4 regions of the Pseudobacillus sp. 179-B 2D1 NHS genome follow, and region 2 is predicted to be linked to each of the others. Evidence: riboswitches for the same ligand, from Rfam matches in the RefSeq annotation. Region 2 holds a riboswitch; each other region holds the start of a gene.
The links. A riboswitch is a leader RNA that binds a small molecule or an ion and turns the genes downstream of it on or off. The one in region 2 is predicted to bind cyclic di-GMP.
Positions count from the first base shown of each region.

Region 1: it holds a riboswitch for cyclic di-GMP, as region 2 does, so the genes downstream of both, ACH0BF_RS13210 (anti-repressor SinI family protein) here and ACH0BF_RS03575 (amidase) in region 2, are expected to answer to the same signal.
Region 3: it holds a riboswitch for cyclic di-GMP, as region 2 does, so the genes downstream of both, ACH0BF_RS24005 (hypothetical protein) here and ACH0BF_RS03575 (amidase) in region 2, are expected to answer to the same signal.
Region 4: it holds a riboswitch for cyclic di-GMP, as region 2 does, so the genes downstream of both, ACH0BF_RS01300 (methyl-accepting chemotaxis protein) here and ACH0BF_RS03575 (amidase) in region 2, are expected to answer to the same signal.

Region 1 is NZ_JBIQDP010000012.1:30,857-36,262, forward strand. Features, by position in the region: gene ACH0BF_RS13200 (LOG family protein) at 1-537, opposite strand, end outside; gene ACH0BF_RS13205 (helix-turn-helix domain-containing protein) at 1,182-1,517, shown strand; gene ACH0BF_RS13210 (anti-repressor SinI family protein) at 1,714-1,854, opposite strand; cyclic di-GMP riboswitch class I at 1,874-1,959, opposite strand; gene ACH0BF_RS13215 (hypothetical protein) at 2,096-3,079, opposite strand; gene ACH0BF_RS13220 (sugar phosphate nucleotidyltransferase) at 3,097-4,473, opposite strand; gene ACH0BF_RS13225 (glycosyltransferase) at 4,497-5,406, opposite strand, start outside.
Region 2 is NZ_JBIQDP010000002.1:251,457-256,862, reverse strand. Features, by position in the region: gene aspA (aspartate ammonia-lyase) at 52-1,491, shown strand; gene ACH0BF_RS03580 (FMN-binding glutamate synthase family protein) at 1,660-3,327, shown strand; cyclic di-GMP riboswitch class I at 3,412-3,498, shown strand; gene ACH0BF_RS03575 (amidase) at 3,548-4,450, shown strand; gene ACH0BF_RS03570 (methyl-accepting chemotaxis protein) at 4,633-5,406, shown strand, end outside.
Region 3 is NZ_JBIQDP010000043.1:16,685-22,090, forward strand. Features, by position in the region: gene rocF (arginase) at 1-570, shown strand, start outside; gene ACH0BF_RS23995 (amino acid permease) at 773-2,212, shown strand; gene ACH0BF_RS24000 (SRPBCC family protein) at 2,964-3,419, shown strand; cyclic di-GMP riboswitch class I at 3,481-3,565, shown strand; gene ACH0BF_RS24005 (hypothetical protein) at 3,623-3,925, shown strand; gene ACH0BF_RS24010 (hypothetical protein) at 4,075-4,245, shown strand; gene ACH0BF_RS24015 (hypothetical protein) at 4,511-5,119, shown strand.
Region 4 is NZ_JBIQDP010000001.1:230,002-235,407, reverse strand. Features, by position in the region: gene ACH0BF_RS01320 (NADH:flavin oxidoreductase) at 1-215, opposite strand, end outside; gene ACH0BF_RS01315 (DsbA family oxidoreductase) at 280-927, opposite strand; gene ACH0BF_RS01310 (Rossmann-fold NAD(P)-binding domain-containing protein) at 1,264-1,647, opposite strand; gene ACH0BF_RS01305 (SDR family NAD(P)-dependent oxidoreductase) at 1,667-1,837, opposite strand; gene ACH0BF_RS01300 (methyl-accepting chemotaxis protein) at 1,986-2,786, opposite strand; cyclic di-GMP riboswitch class I at 2,806-2,892, opposite strand; gene ACH0BF_RS01295 (AraC family transcriptional regulator) at 3,125-3,997, opposite strand; gene ACH0BF_RS01290 (hypothetical protein) at 4,325-4,792, shown strand; gene solA (N-methyl-L-tryptophan oxidase) at 5,387-5,406, opposite strand, start outside.

The sequences.
Region 1 (5,406 bases), on a different contig from region 2:
ATATGTATTAAACTGATGAAGCAAACCCGCCGGATCAGTGTCTACAAGGGCCATAGAACGGTATTTTTCCTGTAAAAACTGTTCTTCTGTCATATGATTGAACAAGGTGACAAGCGGGGTGTAATAATTATTGATATTCAAAAGGCCGCATGGTTTTTGATGTAGTCCTAACTGAGCCCATGTGAAAATTTCAAAAAATTCCTCTAATGTTCCTGGTCCGCCCGGTAAGGCAATAAATCCGTCCGCTAATTCGGCCATCTTAGCCTTTCTCTCATGCATGGATTCAACAACAATTAGCTGAGATAAGTGTTTATGAGAAATTTCTCTTTCATCAAGAAAGCTTGGCATCACTCCAATGACATGACCGCCCGCTTCCAAAACAGCATCAGCTACCGCTCCCATTACTCCTACACTTGCGCCTCCGTATACAAGCTCGATTTGGCGCTTAGCAAGCTCTTTTCCTAAAGTTTTTGCTCCTTCAATATAAAGATCAGAAGCTCCATTACTTGATCCACAAAATACAGCTAGTCTTTTCAAAAAGTATTCCTCCTTACATTACCCAATGTTATTGATTATACATAACGATACACCTTTGGTAAACAATGGATGAGTCAATAAAAACGAGGCGGTCTCTTATGTTAGCCGACAAGTCTATCCATCCTACTCTTCAAAATCGTAATAGGAGTTAAATTTTACTTGTTAATGTTGATTATTCCCTAGCTAATATATCTAATGAAAGGGAAGAATGTCACATTTTATCCTTACGAGGAAAAGTCTTAACCTGTGGCAAAGACAGGTCCAATTGATTGTACGAGCTAGAGAGCTACCAGCAAACTCTTTTTTAGTCATAAAGAAAAGCCCCTCACCCGTGTGAGAAGCCATTCAAGCTATTTACTGCCGTTCTTCCCTTGACTGTCAAAAGGTTTCAGTCTGTTGCCAAACACATCTTTTCACATATAAATGCTCCTTTACCGATGAGCATCAGATAAGAAGATAGTACGTTGTGGAAACAATATGAGTGAGTCGCTTCTCTCATGTTTTTGTGTAATTTCAGCCCAGTCCTGCTGTAACTGATCATAAATGCTCCATTACTTTTAATAAGGGCTTTGTTCTTTTAAGCGGTATCATGTTAAAATAAATCTGTATAATTCGGTTTTCAGCATATTTTAAGGGTGATCATAATGTCTATAGGGGAAAGAATCCGTGAGCTTAGAATGTCTAAAGGACTTTCGTTGACTGAATTGGCAAATCGAGCCGGAGTAGCAAAATCATACGTCTCTTCAGTGGAACGCCAAATACAATTAAATCCTTCTATTCAATTTCTGCATAAAGTTGCCTCGGTATTAAATGTGAGTGTAGAGAAATTAATAGACGAAGGTGACAATCCTATTAAAGAAATTGATACTGAATGGCTCGAACTGGCCAAAGAAGCAATGGAATCCGGGATCAGCAAAGAACAGTTTAAACAATTTCTTGAGTTTCAAAAATGGCAGAAGTCTAATAGTCCCGATAAATAAGTTCTCTTTTAACGGGGCTTTTTCACTTGCCTTCCTTTAACAAACAAGCAGAAAATTCAGAAATAACGATAGGCAATTGATCCCGCATGTCAAACTTCTTTCGTAATGCTGTAGTTTTTATTAGGGCTCTATTCAACTATTTTCTGCTTATTTAGATCTGACCGCTTCACCGGAATGTCCCCCATTAGAGTCATCTTCAGGCAAGCCTAAAACTTGTCCCCTCAAACCGGCCGCTTTTCAAAAAATCCCTCACTTCCTGAAGAGAGATTCCTAGCTCTTTTGCTTCTTTTATTAAAACAATCCATTCCCTGTCCACTGAGACTTGGTCTTCTTTCATAAGAAAATCCTCCTAGAATATCGGCAGCCCAGCCGTCATAGCGTATTTCCCCTTAGACCTGAAGCTTTGCGTCCTTATTTTTCAATAAGTTTGCCTTTTTCTATGATTTGATATTCGCCTTTGCAAGAAAAAGAAAAGTTTTATTCTACTTAAATTTTAGCACCTGGATTGAGTTGTTTGCATTAGTTTTAGTAAAACATTTTATCACTTCTTTCGACGGAATAAACAGACACTTTTTTTCTCAGTAACTATTTTTCTGACCACGATCGTTGATCCATTCATCTGCTATATTTAGATCTAATTGATTATTTTCTGTTTCAGCTGTAAGCACTACGAGCGGCGCAGAATGCCTGATACGCTGCACATCCCAAACCATGCCCTCAAATTTATTATATGAACCATCCGCCTTTATGAATTGCTCTGTATGTTCGGTCAGTTGTACTTGCAGCCCTGTAAAATAATTGCCTGAGCACTCATTTGGAATGCTGATTGAACCTACTAACCGGATGCCAAAAACACAATCATCCAATGACACATTTTCAAAACGATTGGCATTAATCCAACTGTAAGTCTCATCTTTAGGATTTTCGGCTTTTAGTTGAATGCCTGTTTGGAAGCCCACTATAGAAATATTTTCAAAATGAACAAAGCTAATGTTGTGCCACGGACCCTTAGCATAAAGAGAAAGACCCGTTCCTTTGTAACTTTCACTTTTGTTGATAATCGCCATGTTTTCAATACGGGTCCTATTTGTGGCATCGAAGCGGTCCGTGCCTTTTAAAAAAATAACTTCCGACTGAAAATCAGGATCTACGATTTGCACGGTTCCATTTATAATGACGGCATCCTTCTCAACGGTTATCACACGCTCATTTCCCTTAACCACCAATATAGAATTTTGGCCAAACTCCAGTTTCACGCCTTCTTTGACAGTAAAGCCTGACTGGACGACATACTTTTTGTTTGCTCTAAACATTACTTTTTCTTTTTTGTATGTAACACAAAAATCAATGGCCTGTTGAATCGCCTTTGAATAATCGTCTGCTGTTCCTCTTTCATCTGTTGTAAAATCTTCTACTTCTACAACTTGTTCCCGGGATGCACGATTCGTCTGTTCAAGGTCGGGCTCTCCCCACCCCCGCAAACCTATCAGCAAATAGAAACTAACTGCTCCAAATAGAAAAATAATAGGCAGCCATCTAATGTGCATATTCTTCTCTAGCATCAATTTTGCCTTCTTATTCAACTTACTACTTTATTGCAATGCTGCACGACTTCATACCAGTCCATGTAAATGCGGTATATGTCCTCTTCTACTAAATTAGAACCTGATTGCACTTCGATAAATTCCAAATCTGTGATTGCCTTCAACCCATGTTCTGCTCCAACTGGAATATGAAGCACATCTCCCGCTTTCACAGAATAAATTAAGCCATTTAAAGCAAATTCTCCTTTTCCTTTAATAATTGTCCAGACTTCACTGCGAAAACGATGCTTTTGATAACTTAAATTCTTGGTAGCTTTTATGCAAACCCGCTTGGTTAATACCTCCGCTTCGTCCTCCACTTTCGTATAATCGAGCACGCGATACCAACCCCAGCGTCTCTCCTCATACATTGGCCGCTTCTGAATTCCATCAAGCAATGTCTTAACCCTCGGGCTTTTATTTTTATCCGATACGAGAATACCGTCGGGACTCGCTGCAATGATAAGATCCGTCACACCGACTACAGTAACTGGTATTCCCAGCTCATTAATCATATGAGTATTTGTGCAATCTTGACTGATTACTCCATCGCCCATTTGATTTGTGCACATTTCTTCTGTTAGTGTATTCCACGTTCCAAGATCTTTCCAATAACCGTTATAAGGAACCGTTACTATTTTTTTTGTTTTTTCAACGACTTCATAATCAAATGACTTTTTTGGCAGAAGCGAATACTGTTTGTATAACTCCTCGTAATGGATAGGCAAGCCCTTTTCTTCAAGGATAGATAAAATGTATTCAAGCTTAAATGCAAAAACTCCTGCGTTCCATAAAGCGTGCTGTTCTATTAAGCCAGCTGCTTGTAATGCAGACGGCTTTTCTTTAAAATGGCTTACTTCCATATAAGCCCGTTGAATGTCCTCAATTTTAGGTAAAATGTAACCATACTTTTCTGAAGGGAATGTCGGCTTTACACCTATTAAAGCAAGGTCTGCCTCAGAAGTTATCAATGTTTCTTCCAACCGTTCCACTTCATGGAAAAAACGGTCCTCAACAAATGGATCAACGGGAAGTACACCAATTACTTCTTGTAAGCTAACCCCCTTTATGCAATACAAATATACAGCTGCTAAAGCAATAGCGGAAAATGTGTCTCTTCTCTCCGGTTCAGTAATAAGCGGCACATGCGAACCTAATTGACTTTGTATCATATCTACTTGAGATTTGCTTGTAGCAATCATGGTTGATTGCTGTAAACCCACGTGACCAAGCTGCCGCCATACTCTTTGCACCATCGACTCCATATGGCCGTCTTCATTAGCAAGCACCTGTAAAAATTGTTTTGATCTCGAATCGTTTGATAAGGGCCATAAGCGTTTTCCCGACCCACCGGATAATAAGATTAGCTGCATTCATCGTTCCCCCGTTCCGTTTTTTAATAGTTATCTGCTTTTGTATAAGTGGAAATCAATCGGTCCGTCACAACCTCCTCTGAAAAACGGTGGGCTACAAACTCTCTAGCCCGCCCGGCTAATTTGGCTGCCAGCTCTCTATTAATCAGCAACTGTTCAGTATGCTCTACAAATTCTTTATTCTGTTCACAGATCAGTGCTTCTTCATTGTGTGTGAAGCCAATGCCGGAATTTGTAATGTTGCTCATCACGATGGAACACCCTAAAGCAGCTGCCTCCAATATCTTATTTTGCTGCCCCGCTCCAAAGCGAAGGGGACAAACGTATACTGCCGCTTTCCATTGCCACGGTCTAATATCCTCTACAAATCCAGTAACCATTACACCGCTGATTTTGCTCAGTTTCTGTACATCTGCTGAAGGATAGGCTCCAACAAGCCAGCATTCCAAATCAGAAAATTTTTCTCTTAAAGGAAGGTAAATATCCTTCACAAGCCTCATGGCTGCATCGACATTTGGGGCATAATTCATTGTCCCTGTGAATACCAAGGCTTTCTTTTTATCCTCAATTGAATGGTTCAAGTGGAAGTAGGATAAATCAATATAATTAGGCACCACGTTCACTTGTTTGGCCCGCCTTGAATGAAGAAATTCTTTGTCAGCCGGGGAAGTAATAATGGTTTTTACACCTTGATCTCTTATAAAGCTTTCATATTTTTTCATCCGGCCCAACTCCCCTTTAACCGCTAATTTCTCAAGCGGGTTCTTCGCCCAATGGTATCGCCTTTCTAGATTAAGACTGATGGCATCTATGTAATCCACTACCACTGTTGAATTGGAAATATTCAATGAAGAAAAATTATGGAGAACTTTCGATTGAATATGGATGACGTCATAGTGAACCTGGCTTGTAATGCTTGTAAGGAAAGCTTTC
Region 2 (5,406 bases):
CTCTAGGTACAGCATGTCAGGAGAAATGTTTCTGAAAGGAATGGAATGATAATGATAAAAGATAAAGTAAGAATTGAAAAAGATTTTTTAGGTGAAAAAGAGATTGCAGCAGATGCATACTATGGCATTCAAACAATGCGCGCTTCCGAAAACTTTCCTATTACTGGTTATCACATTCATGGATCTTTGATTAAAGCATTAGGAATAGTGAAAAAAGCCGCTGCCTTGGCAAACATGGAAACGGGCCGTTTACATAGAGAGCTTGGTGAGGCCATTACACAGGCAGCGGAAGAAGTAATAGAAGGAAAATGGAATAACCAGTTTATTGTAGATCCGATTCAAGGCGGGGCCGGTACTTCGATCAATATGAACGCCAATGAAGTGATTGCCAATCGTGCCCTGGAATTGTTAGGGTACGAAAAAGGCCACTATAGCTATTTAAGTCCTAATAACCATGTAAATATGTCGCAGTCAACAAATGATGCTTTTCCTACTGCTATTCACATTGCTGTATTGGCATCACTAGAAAGTTTGCTTGTGACAATGAGCAAGATGCATAAAGTATTTGAGGAAAAAGCGGCGGAGTTTGACCATGTGATAAAGATGGGCCGTACCCATCTCCAAGATGCTGTTCCTATTCGCCTGGGCCAGGAATTTAAAGCTTATAGCAGTGTCGTAGAACGTGATATGGAAAGAATTCAGCGATCACGCACGCACTTGTATGAAGTCAATATCGGGGCCACAGCTGTAGGAACAGGGTTGAATGCCGATCCTGACTACATAAAAAACGCGACTAACTATCTTGCGGAATTGAGCGGATTTCCTTTAATGAGTGCGAGACACCTTGTTGATGCCACTCAAAATACGGATGCGTATACGGAAGTGTCTGCCGCATTAAAAATTTGTATGATTAATATGTCTAAGATTGCCAATGATCTTCGGTTGATGGCTTCGGGTCCGCGCGCAGGGCTTGCTGAGATTAGCCTGCCGGCACGTCAGCCTGGCTCATCGATTATGCCTGGAAAGGTCAATCCGGTCATGGCAGAAGTGATCAATCAAATCGCTTTTCAAGTGATAGGTAATGATCACACGATTTGTTTAGCTTCTGAAGCAGGACAGTTTGAGTTGAACGTTATGGAACCTGTGTTAGTTTTTAATTTACTTCAATCTATCAATATCATGGAGAATGGATTCCGTACCTTTACAGACCGTTGTCTTTCTGGCATTGAGGCCAATGTGGCTCGCTTGGAAGAATACGTAGAAAAAAGTGTGGGAATCATTACAGCGGTCAATCCTCATATTGGATATGAAACAGCTGCACAAATTGCCAAAGAAGCGATCGCGAGCGGAAAATCGGTTCGTGAATTGTGCTTGCAGCAGGGAATTTTAACAGAAGAAGAGATTGAGCTTATTTTAAATCCTTTTGAGATGACTGAGCCAGGCATTGCTGGGGCTGCTTTTTTACGTGATAACGCTGTCGCTAATAAATAACAATTAATATAAAAGAGCTTCCGAAAAAACATGGGAATGGTCCATTTTCGGAGGCTCTTTTCTTTACTGAAATAACAAGCGTCTGATGAAATTCTCTTCCCTGCATATATTCCTCGACGTACGTGCAAATTAAGGAAACCTGAACCGTCATAAATTGGAGGAATAATAATGAACCTTGCAGATTTTTTAATTATTTTAGGATCCGTGCTGCTGGCCGTTATTTTCATTATATTTATTTCTTTTCTAGTGTATATGATGTTATTTGATCGGAATCAGAAAAGCCACTCCATTTTAAGGAATTACCCACTTCTTGGAAGAATTCGTTATTTTTTTGAGAAGATTGGACCGGAAATGAGACAATATTGGTTCAATAGTGATACGGAAGGCCGGCCTTTCTCTAGAGAGGATTACGAACATATTGTTAAAAGTGCAAAATACAGCCGTGATGTTGTCGGATTTGGATCAAAACGTGACTTTGAGGAAGAGGGATTTTTCATACGAAATGATATGTTTCCGAAGCTGACAGAGGAACTGAAAGTAGACAGAAAAGAAAAAGTGTTAACAAAAAAATATATTTTATTAAAAGATCCTCTTTTTATGCAAAGAGAGGAAAAGCGGGAGGATGAAGAGGCACTCGCTTATTTGCTGGATGATGAGGAGGCTGTGGTGATTGGCCCAACTACTAAGCATCCGTTTATTTTAAAAGGACAGATTGGCATGTCAGCCATGAGTTATGGATCATTGGGAGACAAGGCTATTACCGCTTTATCCGAAGGGTTAGCTTTAGGAAAAGGATCTTGGATGAACACGGGAGAAGGCGGATTATCCCCTTATCACTTAAAAGGCGGAGTCGATATTATTATGCAGATCGGTCCTGGTTTATTTGGCATACGGGATAAACAAGGAGCAGTCGACTGGGAAGAATTAAAGAAAAAGAGTGAAATTCCGCAAATTAAAGCGTTTGAGATCAAATTGGCACAAGGGGCAAAGGCGCGAGGCGGACATATTGATGCCGAAAAAGTAACACCCGAAATTGCCGCTATACGTAAAGTTGAACCTTATAAATCAATTGATAGTCCAAACCGTTTTCGGGAATTTAGCGATGTGCCCTCCATATGTGAATTCATTGAGAAAATTCGCCACCATACTGGGAAACCAGTGGGAATGAAGATTGTCGTCGGCAGCAATAACAGTGTAGAAGAATTGGTTAAATATATGAAGGAAACCGGAAAAGGACCTGATTTTATTACAGTGGACGGAGGAGAAGGGGGCACAGGAGCTTCGTACCAGGAACTGATTGACAGTGTAGGGTTGCCGATTAAATCCGCTTTGCCTATTCTTGTAGCTACTCTTCAGAAATATGGGGTGCGTGACCGGGTAAAGATTATCGCTTCCGGCAAGCTGTTTACCCCTGACCGGATTGCAATTGCTCTTGCGATGGGGGCTGATCTCGTTAATATTGCGCGTGGATTCATGATTACAGTAGGATGCATTCAAACATTGAAGTGTCAATCGAATATTTGTCCGGTTGGAGTGGCCACCACTGATCCAGATCTACAAAAAGCACTTGTCATTGATGAGAAAAAATACCGGACAGCCAACTATTTGATCACCCTTCGGGAAGGATTATTCCGTCTTGCAGCAGCTGCCGGCTTAGAGTCGCCTGTACATTTTAAACCTCAACATGTTGCATACAAAGACGATAAGGGGGTTGTTACGCCACTTGCCGACATCCTCCGGGAGGTGGAGCAGCAAATAGGGGGGGATCAGAAACTAGACAATCATCGGGAAGAGCCGTTGCGAAAGTCGCCTCCTCTAGGCACAGAGCTTGTCTAAAGTGGGTGTCACACAGTGAGTTTTAGATAACTAATTGCTTTTGCTACATTTCTTAAACATTCCTTTCTTCTCCACCGATAATAAAGGTGTAAAAGGCAAACCTGGCGAAAGGCAGGGACGCAAAGCTACGGACCTAAGCAGCAGAGACTGTATGGCCGCCGGGCTGCCATTCTCCTCAGCATTGAAGAGCAATGGCTTTCAACAAAAGGGGGAGAACGGTGTGTACAGCGTAAAGAATGTGTGTTTGTTGATAGTGATGGCATTCATGGCAGGAAGTGCAGTATTTCTGATGACAAGTGACAGAGCGGCAGCAAATGAAGTGACGGAGCCGCGGTCAACTTGGCTATGGGATACACAGGAAATTGTTACAAGCAAAGATAAACTGCTTGCGTTTATGCAGGATCGTCAAGTGGGACGAGTATATTTGCAGATTGATCAGAGCATTTCAACAGAGCATTATAAAGAATTTATTAAACAGGCAGCAGCAAAAGGAATTCAAGTGCATGCGCTGGACGGTGCTCCTTCCTGGGTTTCCAGCAAGGGGCTTGCCCAGCAGCGAAGTTTTTTCTCCTGGGTAACCAATTACCAGGTGAAAGCATTGCCGGAAGAAAAGTTTAAGGGAATTCATTTAGATGTGGAACCGTATTTATATGAGGGATGGAACAGTCAATATAAAAAAACAGTTTTAGCTTATCAAACACTTTTGATAGAGGCCCATCAATCCGCCCAGCGCTTAGGTCTGCCTCTTGCAGTAGATATTCCATTTTGGTTTGATGAAAAAAATTACAGCAACACTTTAGGAAAAGGAAAGCTATCAGAGTGGGTCATTGCAAATACGGATGCCATTACCATTATGGCTTATCGGGATACTGCTGGCAGCCCGAACGGAATAATGGAGCTCGTTCGAAATGAGATGAATAACGCTGCAGCAAAGAATAAAAAAGTTTCTGTTGGAGTGGAAACAGTTCCTTCCACGGAAGCTGACTTTGTTTCTTTTTCTGAAGAAGGCGAGACATATATGTGGGAGCAATTAGCGATCGTTAAGTCTTATTACGGCAATCTTTCAAGTTTTGAAGGTTTCTCTATTCATTCCTTGCAAAGCTGGATGGCATGGCAGTCATGAAAATATCAAGCGCAACTTTTCTAGTTGCGTTTTTTTAGTTGTTTTAGATGTCTTTTACTGAATTTGTGTCATGTTTTAAACATTCCCAAAAAAATTTTTTTTATAGACGAGACTAGCTCTATATTTAGATGATAAATGTCCGATATAACTTAATAAAAACTTTACAAAAAAGGGGCTAGACAATGAAGATTCTACATGATTTGAAGATATCACAGAAATTATTAACCCTGATTATTCTCTTTGCTGTTATTACAAGCATTGTCGGTGTAGTGGGATATAAAAATATGAAAGAGATGGCTCATGGTTCAGAGATAATGTATAAGGAGCACTTGCAGCCGCTTGATTGGCTTGGGAGGATAAATGCCAATAACCGTGCAATCGATGCTTTCACCTTGGAAATTATGGTCACTAAGGACCCGGCCAAATACGAAGAGTTGATGAATAGCATTAATCGAGCAATAAAGGAAAATAATGCATGGATGGAGCAATACAAAAAAACAGAATTATCCTCCGAAGAGAAAGAAGGATTAGCAGTTTTTCAGAAAAGATTGCTTGAATTTCGAGAGCTGAGGCAAAAAGTGCTTGATTTGGCTGCTCAAAATAAGAACGATCAGGCATATGCTCTTTATAATCGAGAAGCTTCTCAGAAACGCCAGCAAATCAATCAGGCAATTAATGACCTTCAAGATTACAATGAGCAATTAGCGAAGAGAATTAAAGAGAAAAACAACGAGAAATTGGGAACAGCTAGGCTGATCTTAATTACAGTTAGTTTGTTGGGAATCGTTATTTCGATTTTCATTGGGCTCATGATTACGAAAATTATCGTCAATCCGATCAAACAAATCCAATCTTTAATGTCCAGGGCGGAAGACGGAGACTTTACGGTTGAAGGAAACTATCGCTCTAAAGATGAAATCGGCCAGCTGGTGTCCTCTTTTAACAACATGATTAAT
Region 3 (5,406 bases), on a different contig from region 2:
AAGCGCCCTGAAAATTTGGGGGTGATTTGGTATGACGCCCACGGCGATTTAAATACCGCAGAAACTTCTCCATCAGGAAACATTCACGGAATGTCTTTGGCGGTAAGTCTGGGACTGGGACATCCTTCCCTAACGAATATTGGCGGTTTTTCTCCAAAGGTAAAGCCTGAAAACGTGGTTATTATCGGAGCTCGCTCTTTAGATCCGGGAGAAAGAGAACTGATCAAGGAAACAGGCATTAAAGTGTTTACAATGCATGAAATCGACCGTTTAGGCATGACTGCCGTGATGGAAGAAACGATCGCTTATTTAAAAGAACGCACGGATGGCGTGCACTTATCGCTTGATTTGGACGGGCTTGATCCAGAGGATGCACCTGGAGTGGGGACACCTGTAGCTGGAGGGATTAGTTACCGCGAAAGCCATTTAGCCATGGAAATGTTATCAGAGGCTAACATAGTAACTTCAGCAGAGTTTGTAGAAATCAACCCAATCCTGGATGAGCACAACAAAACGGCTGCAGCGGCTGTTGCATTGATAAGTTCCTTATTGGGAGATACATTGCTGTAATTTAAATAAAGCAGCTTAACAACCAAGAAAGCCATGAGCTTCTATAAAGCTAGTCAATCTTTTATGTAGCAAGAATCATAGATTTTTCTGCGGGCAGTTTATCAAAAAAGATAAAGGGCCCGCAAAATCGTAATAATCAATGGAATAACTCCTATACAAAAACGAAATCGTTTTCAAAATAACAAGCTAAAGGAGAGTTTGAATGAAGTCAGGAGAAAACCAAACACATGAATTAAAAAGAAGCATGAAAGCAAGGCACTTATTTATGATTTCTCTGGGAGGATGTATTGGTACAGGGTTTTTCCTTGGATCAGGTTATACTATTCATGAAGCTGGACCGACCGGTGCGATTCTCTCTTATCTAGTGGGCGGGTTCATCATGTATTTAACCATGCTTTGCCTCGGGGAATTGTCTGTTGCCATGCCGGTCTCAGGTTCATTTCAAACCTATACTACGAGATTTATTGGCCCCGCGACTGGTTTCTCTATTGGATGGCTTTACTGGTTTGGCTGGGCAGTGACTGTTGCGTTAGAATTTTTGTCGGCAGGCCAGCTCATGTTGAGATGGTTCCCTGATTCACCAGTTTGGATGTGGTGTGCTATATTCGCTGCTCTTCTCTTTTTATTGAATGCCCTGTCAACAAGAGCGTTTGCTGAAGCAGAATTTTTGTTCTCAAGTATTAAAGTGATAGCCATTATTGTGTTTCTCATAGTTGGCGGAGCTGCCATGTTTGGTTTAATTGATATGAAAGGTGGAGAAGAGGCACCATTTCTTTCGCGCTTTTATGCCGAGGGGCTTTTCCCTAATGGGATATCCGCCTTGCTAATAACAATGATTACCGTGAATTTCTCCTTCCAGGGTACCGAACTAATTGGGATCGCTGCCGGGGAAAGTGAAAATCCTGAGAAAACCATTCCTAAATCCATTCGACAAACAGTTTGGAGAACACTTTTCTTCTTCGTGCTATCTGTCTTTGTACTTGCAGGCATGATTCCTATGGAAAAGGCGGGAGTCATTGAAAGCCCATTCGTCGTTATATTTGACAGCATCGGGATTCCTTATGCAGCGGATATAATGAATTTCGTTATTCTTACCGCTCTTCTATCGGTTGCTAACTCTGGTCTTTATGCTGCGACACGCATGCTATACTCTCTTTCCGGAGAGAAGATGGCAAGCCCAGCGTTAGGAAGGGTAAATAAGAGAGGGGTACCGATGAATGCCTTGCTCATCACACTTGCAATAGCCGGTTTATCTTTGCTTTCAAGTGTAGTAGCGGCAAAGACTGTATTTGTTTGGCTGCTTTCCCTTGCAGGCTTAGGAGCGCAAATTGGCTGGATCGCTATTACAGCTTCCCAGCTTGCATTCAGAAGAGCGTATATCCGCCAGGGCGGCAAAGTGGAAGACTTAAAGTTTAAAATTCCTCTTTATCCGGTACTGCCGATCATTGCTTTGACTGCCAACTGTATCGTCATGATTAGCTTGGCATTTGATCCTGCGCAGCGCATGGCGCTTTATTGCGGCGGAGCCTTCTTTATTGGTTGTTACGTGGTTTATCACTTCAAAATGAAGAAAAAACAAATTTTCAATACAAATGAACAAGAGGTACAGCTAACACTAGATAAGAAAATGATTCTTAAGTAAAAAGAAAAGAGCTTTTTTAGTAGGCCAGCTTGTTTATTTAAATGAAAAAGCTGTTCTATAAGACGGAAATCCGGCTTATGGAACAGCTTTTTATTTTATTAACTAATGATCATTGAAGCAGGGGCTGGTGCTCCCAGAAAAGCAGTTAAAGAGAGGGCTCTTTCAACTGCTTTTTTGCCTCTATTTAGCAGCTTATTGTTGTAAAGTAGTTATTCTGTTTTCTTCCATCCTCTTTATTCGCAGATTCAAAATTAGTTTGCAAAATAAGTACATGGGGACAACGATCAGGTAAGTCTAACAATAAGCCAGGTTATCCTTTATATAAGGATGAAATGGAGAAACGTACCATATTTAATGATCAACGAAATTTATCAAGAATAGACAAAGGGGATAGATCAAGAATTACTTTGTGCAACTTTATTGAATGGTACAGGAATGTCTTTTCGAGAGTTTAATTCTATTGATTGGCGACATGCTGGCGTCTAAACTAAAAGAGATTGAAACTCATGTCGCTTTTGTTTGGGGATGAACGTTTGTTTATATTGCAGCATGTCAGTAGCTTAAAGACAGTATTCCATTTCGATTTAGTCTTTTATGACCGGGAAAAGTGGACAGCTGAGAATTGACTAATGTGGCTTTGGAGATACGAGGTTTCACATTGTTAGGCCATAGGGAGAAAACCTTTCTGCCATGACCATAGGCCACTGTCAAAAGGGGTAACCATAAGCCAGGCCTCAAAAGGAGAAGGAAAATGCCTGTTATTATACATGAACAATTTATTCAAGCACCGATTGAAGTATGTTTTGATCTGGCGAGGAATGTAAAGGTACATACACAAACGACACATCAGACAAACGAAAAAGCGGTTGGGGGCGTAACCGAAGGAATGTTGGAGGAAGGAGATATTGTTATTTGGGAAGCCGTTCACTTTGGTATTAAGCAAAGGCTGACATCCCAGGTGACATTTATGGAGAAGCCGAATAAATTCATAGATGAAATGGTACATGGAGCTTTTCACTCTTTTAAGCATATACATCAATTTGTTGAAAAAGCGGATGGCACATTAATGATAGATACGTTTCAATATAAGTCTCCACTTGGTATACTGGGCGTTATAGCTGATAAGTTATTTTTAGAAAAATACATGACTGCATTTATTATTTTACGTGCAAAGGAATTGAAAAAAATGGCTGAACGTGTTACCTAATATAAAGAGCAAGGGTTATGTTTTTCATCATCCCCTTGTTTATTGTATGATTAAATTGTTTCTGATGAAAAGGCAAACTTATTGAAAAATAAGGACGCAAAGCCACGGGTCTAAAGTTTACAGACAATGATAGCCGGGCTGCCAAATGAGAAAGACTTCCTCATTTGGGTGATTACGCAAATAAAAGGTAGGGACCGAAATTGATGGAAGAAAATGAAGAATTAAGAAAAAGCATTCAACGATTTTATGATTTACTAAAAAAACATCCGGATAACACCGATGCCGCTCACGATTTTGTCGCTTATTTGTGGTCTTTCTTAAAGATTCGATCTAAAGTGCCATTGCCGGCTGCTGAAATTATGACGCTGCTAAAAAATTATAAGCCGAATGTATTTGACGCATTAAAGAAGATGGCTGAAAAGAATTTGATGCTAAATATTTTAACGGAGTTGCCTGCAAATAATGAATCGGCAGAGGAAAGATTAGACGAATTTTTAAATGTTTAACTCATTTCTTATTTTTTCCCGATGGAGGATTAAACAGCTTGCTTGGTGGGTAAATAAGTTACAGAAGGTGGCTGCCTTCGAGGGTTAATTTGTACTCGATTAGACTGCTAGTAGAAATGAACAACATGGGTAAGATAGGAGGATTGTCAATGGATAAAAACGAAGTCATCAAAATGTTGCAAAATGCAAAGGATTTGTATGAGAACAAACAGATTGAAATAGCCTTAAAGAAGGACAACATTAATAAAGAGTCCTACATTAAAGGAGTGGTTGAAGGGCTTTCCATTGCCATTGCAACAATAGAGCAACAAGAAGGATAAATAGGCATATGCTTCCTCTCATATAAACAATAAAAGCTTTGCTCTTAGTGAGCAAGGCTTTTTCTCATGATAAAGTTAGTGGAAAAGGAATCGGTTCATATAAGAGTGGGGAGTAGTGGAATGCATGTGTTAAAAAAAGTAAATGATCTCTCTATTTAATGACTTCCAAAGGAATCATTGGTATTAATAAGAGTCGGTTGCAAAGTCCATAATATCATTGTGTTTCAAAAGCAGCACATAGTCGCCAGCCCAGGAGGTAGTACATTTGATTCTTACGCTATTAATCGTCGGCTTGGTTATTCTTGCTGTTATTCATTTTGTTTCTACAGAAAAAAAGGGACGAGCAGATAACAGGACGGATGACTTGGTGATGGAAAATGTGCCGAATTTAACAAAGGGGGACTTTATAATGGCTAAAAAAACATCTGAAGAGGTAACTGAACAAGTAGCTGAAAGAGTAGCGGAAAGAAAATTTGAAGAAGAGATTGGAGAAGAATTGGCGCCTTTAAGAAGCCAATTAGATTCTATGGCCACTGCCTTGAACCAACTCCAAAGTTCTCAACAACAATTAGGTTCTATCGACCAGCCTGCTACTATGCAAAACGAGCAAGCATCCCAATTGCTCCAACAGATGCAGCAATTTAGAAGACAAGCTCAAAGTCAGCAACAAGAGACGTTCCAGCAGCTTCAGCAAACAGTTCAACAAGCTGCACAAATGCTAGGGAGCGTGGGACAAACGTTGCAATCGTTTAGCATTCTAAACCAAATGACTCAACAAATTGATCAGTCTCAGCAACAATTGAAGCAATTGAGTTCTCAACAATACCAGCAAAATCAACAGAACCAACAGATGAATTCATCTCTTCAGCGCTGATTTTTAAAGTGCCCCATTTTTATGAAGGTAGGAATGGTCCCGCTGCTTTTAGCAAGCGGGACTGTTATTTTGTGAATAAAAACCTTTTGTCCATGAACCAGCATGAAAAATGGACCGACCCTTTCATAATAAGTGGAAGAGAGGGGGTAGATTCTTTGCTCATGCTTATCAAGAAGCCAAGCAAAACCAGTCATTTTACCTGCATACGTACAAGGCGTTATATCAACGCTATAAAAAGCCCCAGCTGTGAATGGGACTGACCCCTATTTTTGAGACAGGGATCAAAA
Region 4 (5,406 bases), on a different contig from region 2:
TACCCTTGACTATACTGTTCATCCGGATAAATGCCCTCCGTAATAATGAGCCCAAAGCCGCCGCGGGCAAATGACGTGTAATAGGAGAGCATTTGCTCAGTTGCCCGCCCTTCGGAGGTGGCACTTGTACGCGTCATTGGGGCAACTCCTACCCTGTTATCTAGTGTGATGTTGCCTACCGTTACTGTTTCAAATAATAACTGGGTGTCTCTCAAATTTAAAACTCCTTTCCTCGATAGAGTCACTTATCAGTATGCTCCACTTAATAAAATTTTTTCGTTAACAGCCATCCATATGACAGGACATGCCTTCGATTGAAATAGCTGCTTTTTTCTTTTGAATCTCTTCATTTATAACTTGCTCAAGCGTTTCTTTAGATCGTATTCCTCCGATAGTCGTGTTCCCAATGACGAATGTTGGCACGGCCGTAATGTTCACTTCTTCATAGGCATGTGTTAGCGCCTTTTGGTGTGCTTCTTTATAGGTTCTTCTCTCCAAGGCTGTCCGATACTCCGACTCATTAAGCCCAATTTCTCCAGCTACTTTTGTTAGCACATCAATGTCCCCAATATCTTGTTCTTCTTGAAAAAAGGCACGAAGCATCCGATCATTATACTCGTTGCCCTTTCCTTTCTCTTTTGCATATTGATATCCTTCAAACGCCAGATGTGTGTATGGCTGTGGTGATATGCTTGGCAAGACGATAGCAATTCCCATACGCTCAGCCAACGGATAGACCGATTGCTTCCAGGTACTTTGCAAATAGTCTCCCTCAGGCTTTAACGTTTCATTTGGATAAGGACGCAGCTCGAAAGGCATCCATTCTACTTCTACATCCTTCCCTTTGATCGCTTCTTTTAACGGTTTTTCTGCCAAGAAACAAAAAGGACATACATAATCTGAATATACCTTAATCTTTATAGTCATTGCGATCTTCTCCTTTTCTTGCATGATTGTGTCGCACATCTGACCTATTCCCTTGACTGTGAAGGAAATTCATCACACATTCGATTATTCTCCACCTACTTTTGTATTTTATTTTGTTGTGCATTTTTCTAAACATCGCCATATGCACCTTTACACTCATTAATCATTGCTTATATGTGTATTTTCAAGTAAGGTATCTTGTTTGCATGTTTTTATAAATTTTATATTTGAATTTTGCACAATATGTAATTAGTTAAAAATTTATAGTCTTAGCTGATTAGTATAAAAAACAGCTCAACGGTTTGTTAAGCTGTTCAGCGCATTTCTGAGGAATTTTTAATTGGATAAAGAAAGAATTTTTAACGCCCAAGCAATAAACCGCCATCGTTTAGTTCCATATACTGTCTTCTTTTTCTTTTTGATACTATGATATATTTGCAAAGCAGCCTCTTCTGGAGATGCTGCCCAAAACAGTTTATCAGGTTCGCCTTTAGCCATTTCCGTATCAATGAATCTGCATTTAACGTCCGTGGCAAACACGTTTTCCTGTTGCATTTTTAGTTTTTTTCGGATGTTCATCAAGTAGTTGGATACGAAAGTTTTTGAGGCATTGTATAAAGGAGCAACCGGATTAGCCATTAATGCTCCAACCGATGATAGGCCGAATAAATGACATGCATCCTTCGCTAGAAAATGATGACATGCCACGTTCACTGTCATTACAAAACCTGAAACATTCTCATCTATTGCCTCCTTTGACAATCGACTTATGTATTAGTTGTTCTTGGAGAGCAAGGAGCTTATCTTCCCTTCTAGCGGCTAACCCGACAATATATCCCTTATTCGATAAAATTTCCGCCAATTCTTCGCCTATGCCGGAACTTGCGCCTACAACTATCGCTTTTCTCAAGTCATCCTCTCCATAGTTCTATTCTTATCTTTTCCAGATTCTTTAGTATTAGAAATCTTTTAATAAACGCTAAACCAATTAGACGTTATTTGGTTTGTCTCTTTCTACTAACTATAATCTGTTCTTATGACGATCGACGAATTGTTTTTTATTTCATCATATTCTCGAATTCTTCAATATCCTTATTAAATTCGGATTGCGTTTCTATGATTATTTGCTGTAAATCATCGGTTATTTGGCTAATCCTTCTTACTTCGTTTGAAATGTTTTCTACATTCATATTCATATTTTTAACGGCATGATCAACCTGACCAGCCAATTTCCGCACTTCATCAGCGACCACCTTAAAACCTCGTCCATGTTCTCCCACCCGGGCAGCTTCAATAGCTGCATTTAAGGCTAGCATATTCTTTTGTGAGGAAATATTGCGTATAAGTTTAGATATCTCACTGATTAGATCTGTTTGCGTTTTTAATGATTCGATGGCCTGAATTTTTTCAGAAGAATTGGTGACAATTATATTGACTAATTCTACGGGCATATCTTTTAATTGAGAAATGATTCCCCTTGTATAATTTTCTCGTTCTGTAATATTAGTGGCGATTTTCAGAACAGCTTCCACTTCCCCGTCCGCATCTCGAACCGGAATATAGGTCGCTTCGAACCATAGTAAATTTTCCCGCTTGCTTACTCTCTGAATTTTCTCTTGGAATTTGACTCCTTTTCCAAGGTTCATCCACAAGTCTTCATACTGCCTGCTGTTTCTAAACGCTGGCCTGCAAAATTGCTCATGCTTCATATTTTTCATTTCACTGGCTGTATAGTCCAAAGTCTTTGCAAAGTTTTCATTCGCCCAAATCACTTCTCTGTTCAAGTTAAATTCTATCATTGCTAAGTTGGACTCCAATGCCGTTACAACAGCTGCTTCGTTTAATACTTGCGAAGTCATTTTTTACCCCTCTCATTGTAGGGGCAGCCCAGCCATCATAACCCATTTGGTTTTAGACCTGTCGGCTTTGCGTCCTAATCTTTCGACAAGTTTGCTTTTCACATTTTTAATAAGTAATAGTTATATTATAAATCTTTTTATTGGCAATGTTATAAAATTTTGCAGAAAATAAAAAATCACTATTAGGCTACTGCTATAAGATGAAAATAAAGTTATTTCATTTTATAACGTCAAACAAGCATACCCCCGTTCAGACTTCAGAACGGGGGTAATTCGATAGAAGATGCTTTACTGCGCTTGAAAGATAACTGATACGCTGACTTTCTAATTGATTATCATTACTTTTTTGAAACTGGTATCCATATTTCACTTTTGAAAGTGGGTGAAGTTACATCTTTATTTTCGTTCCACAGGATTTCTGGACCTTCTATTTGTTCATAATTTGAGGATGGGAACCATTCAGAATAAATGCGTCCCCATACATCTTGCAGCGTATCCGGAAATGGTCCGATGGCTTCAAATACAGCCCACGATAGAGCAGGAACTTCAAGCTGTGTTAGATGATCAGGACACGCTTTCGTTGTTGCCACGCCAATATAGTGATCAAGTTCCCCTTTTTCCTCCATCCTGCCTTCAGAAAAGTTGGTGGATGCACTAAGAAGTCCTATAGGTTCGACATTAGAAAGTTTTTTTAGAGTATTTATCGTTTCACTATCTAAGCTTCTCCACATAGAGGCAATGTCCGGATTAACTCCGTTGAAAATAATAGGAACTCTTTTCTTCATACCCACGATGCGAAATGCCTCTTTTTCTTCCATTCGATAGTTCATTTCATTTCCTCCTTTGATTGATAAATGGAAGGTCATTCGTGGATAAGCTTTAAGTGAATGGCCATTACTTCTAGCCTCTGAAGGTGTGATGCCATGCAAATTTTGAAAAGCCCGTGCAAAAGAATCGGGGGAATTGTATCCATATTTTACGGCAATGTCAATGACCTTTGCGCAGCTGTCTTTAAGCTCAAACGCGGCAAGAGTAAGCCGTCTGCGCCGGATGTACTCTGATAATGAAACACCTGAAAGAAAGGAAAACATCCTTTTAAAGTGATATTCGGAGCAGAAAGCCCGTCTTGCTACTTCTTTAAAATCAATCTCATTCGTAAGGTTTTCTTCAATATATTGTAATGCGCCATTCATATCTTTAAGCAAATCCATTGATATGACCTCCTTTATCAAAAGAATAGCAAGAATCAAATGCATCCATCCGACTTTTCGTGCACAATTATGTAGGGTTAATTTATAGATAATAAAACGTGTTATTCAACAAAATAGTCCAATTGAAGAATAACAGAAGAAGAATTTTCAAATAACTTTATCTTTAATGTAACATCTTTACTTATAATTAAACGACTTTATTGTAAGTCGACAACTGGATGTTTTATAGAAGATAGACTCATGCAACACTACAAAACTGATGCTACTAGAACTTTTGCACAATGAAAAGCGTTCGTAACCATTCCATGAAGAAAGGGATAGATGATAATGTTAACTTTTCAAAGATTAATAGCCAGCAAAGACTTTGAATTTTATAGAGTTATTACTCCTGACTTTGATAATGTAGGATACTTAATATTTTATGATACTCACCGGAAAACTGTCTTAAGTGATAATACGGTTTTATCCGAAAGTGGGATGAGTGAAGAGGAATTTGAAGATTATGCTAGAGCTAATCATATTGCTGTCTTGTTCTTTTCGTATTTTGAAACTCACCATGAGAAATATGATAGTGAATTTCGACAAATATTAAATTTTGTTGACGGCATGTTAGACTATAAACCAGATACCACTTATTTTATGGATGTTTACACTATTGATAAAGAACTGGAGTTTGGTTATCCTAATGAATTCGAGAAGGTAAGTGAATTTGCAAGTTATTTAGTAGAGAGAGCAAATAAAGAAATTACTATTCCAAAAATCAGTAGGAATTCTTTTAAACACTTAACTCAGTAATAGAAATGTTAAAATCAATATTTCAACAAGAAGCTTTAATTCATTCTAAAAACAAAAAAACATAAAAATCTCTGTGAAAGTTAACAGGAATTTCCTTTGCCAAGTTGTTTTTCAACAACACAAAAAACTCATTTTGGATATGAATGAGTTTCATTTTATCAACAAAAGGGGTTCGGAATGGTCTTATTCTGAACCCCTTTTGATTTTTCATTAGTTTTAAAGCCATTCGAGAGAAAGATATCCCTCTCCAAGTTCATCTTAAAGCAAGTATAGTTGTACGGCTACCCTAATTTTGCAAGCCCTATTGATTGGAATGGAAGCGCGAAGACTCCTGCGGGATCAGCGGGACAGGTGAGACCCCGCAGGCGCTTTCGCGACGAGAAGGCTCACCGCCCGCCCCGCGGAAAGCGAAGCGTCTGGAATGGAAATCAACAGTCCCCGTTCAGCTCTAATGTCATTAAGTTTGTCTACATTCTGAAACTCATTTGGAATACAAATGAGTTTTTTCTTTTAAATCAATATTTATAGACTACTTTTAATCCGTATCTATTTTAAACTAACAAGTTCTAGACTATCAAATGAGAAAACAACTTTTCATCTTACAGTCGCTAATG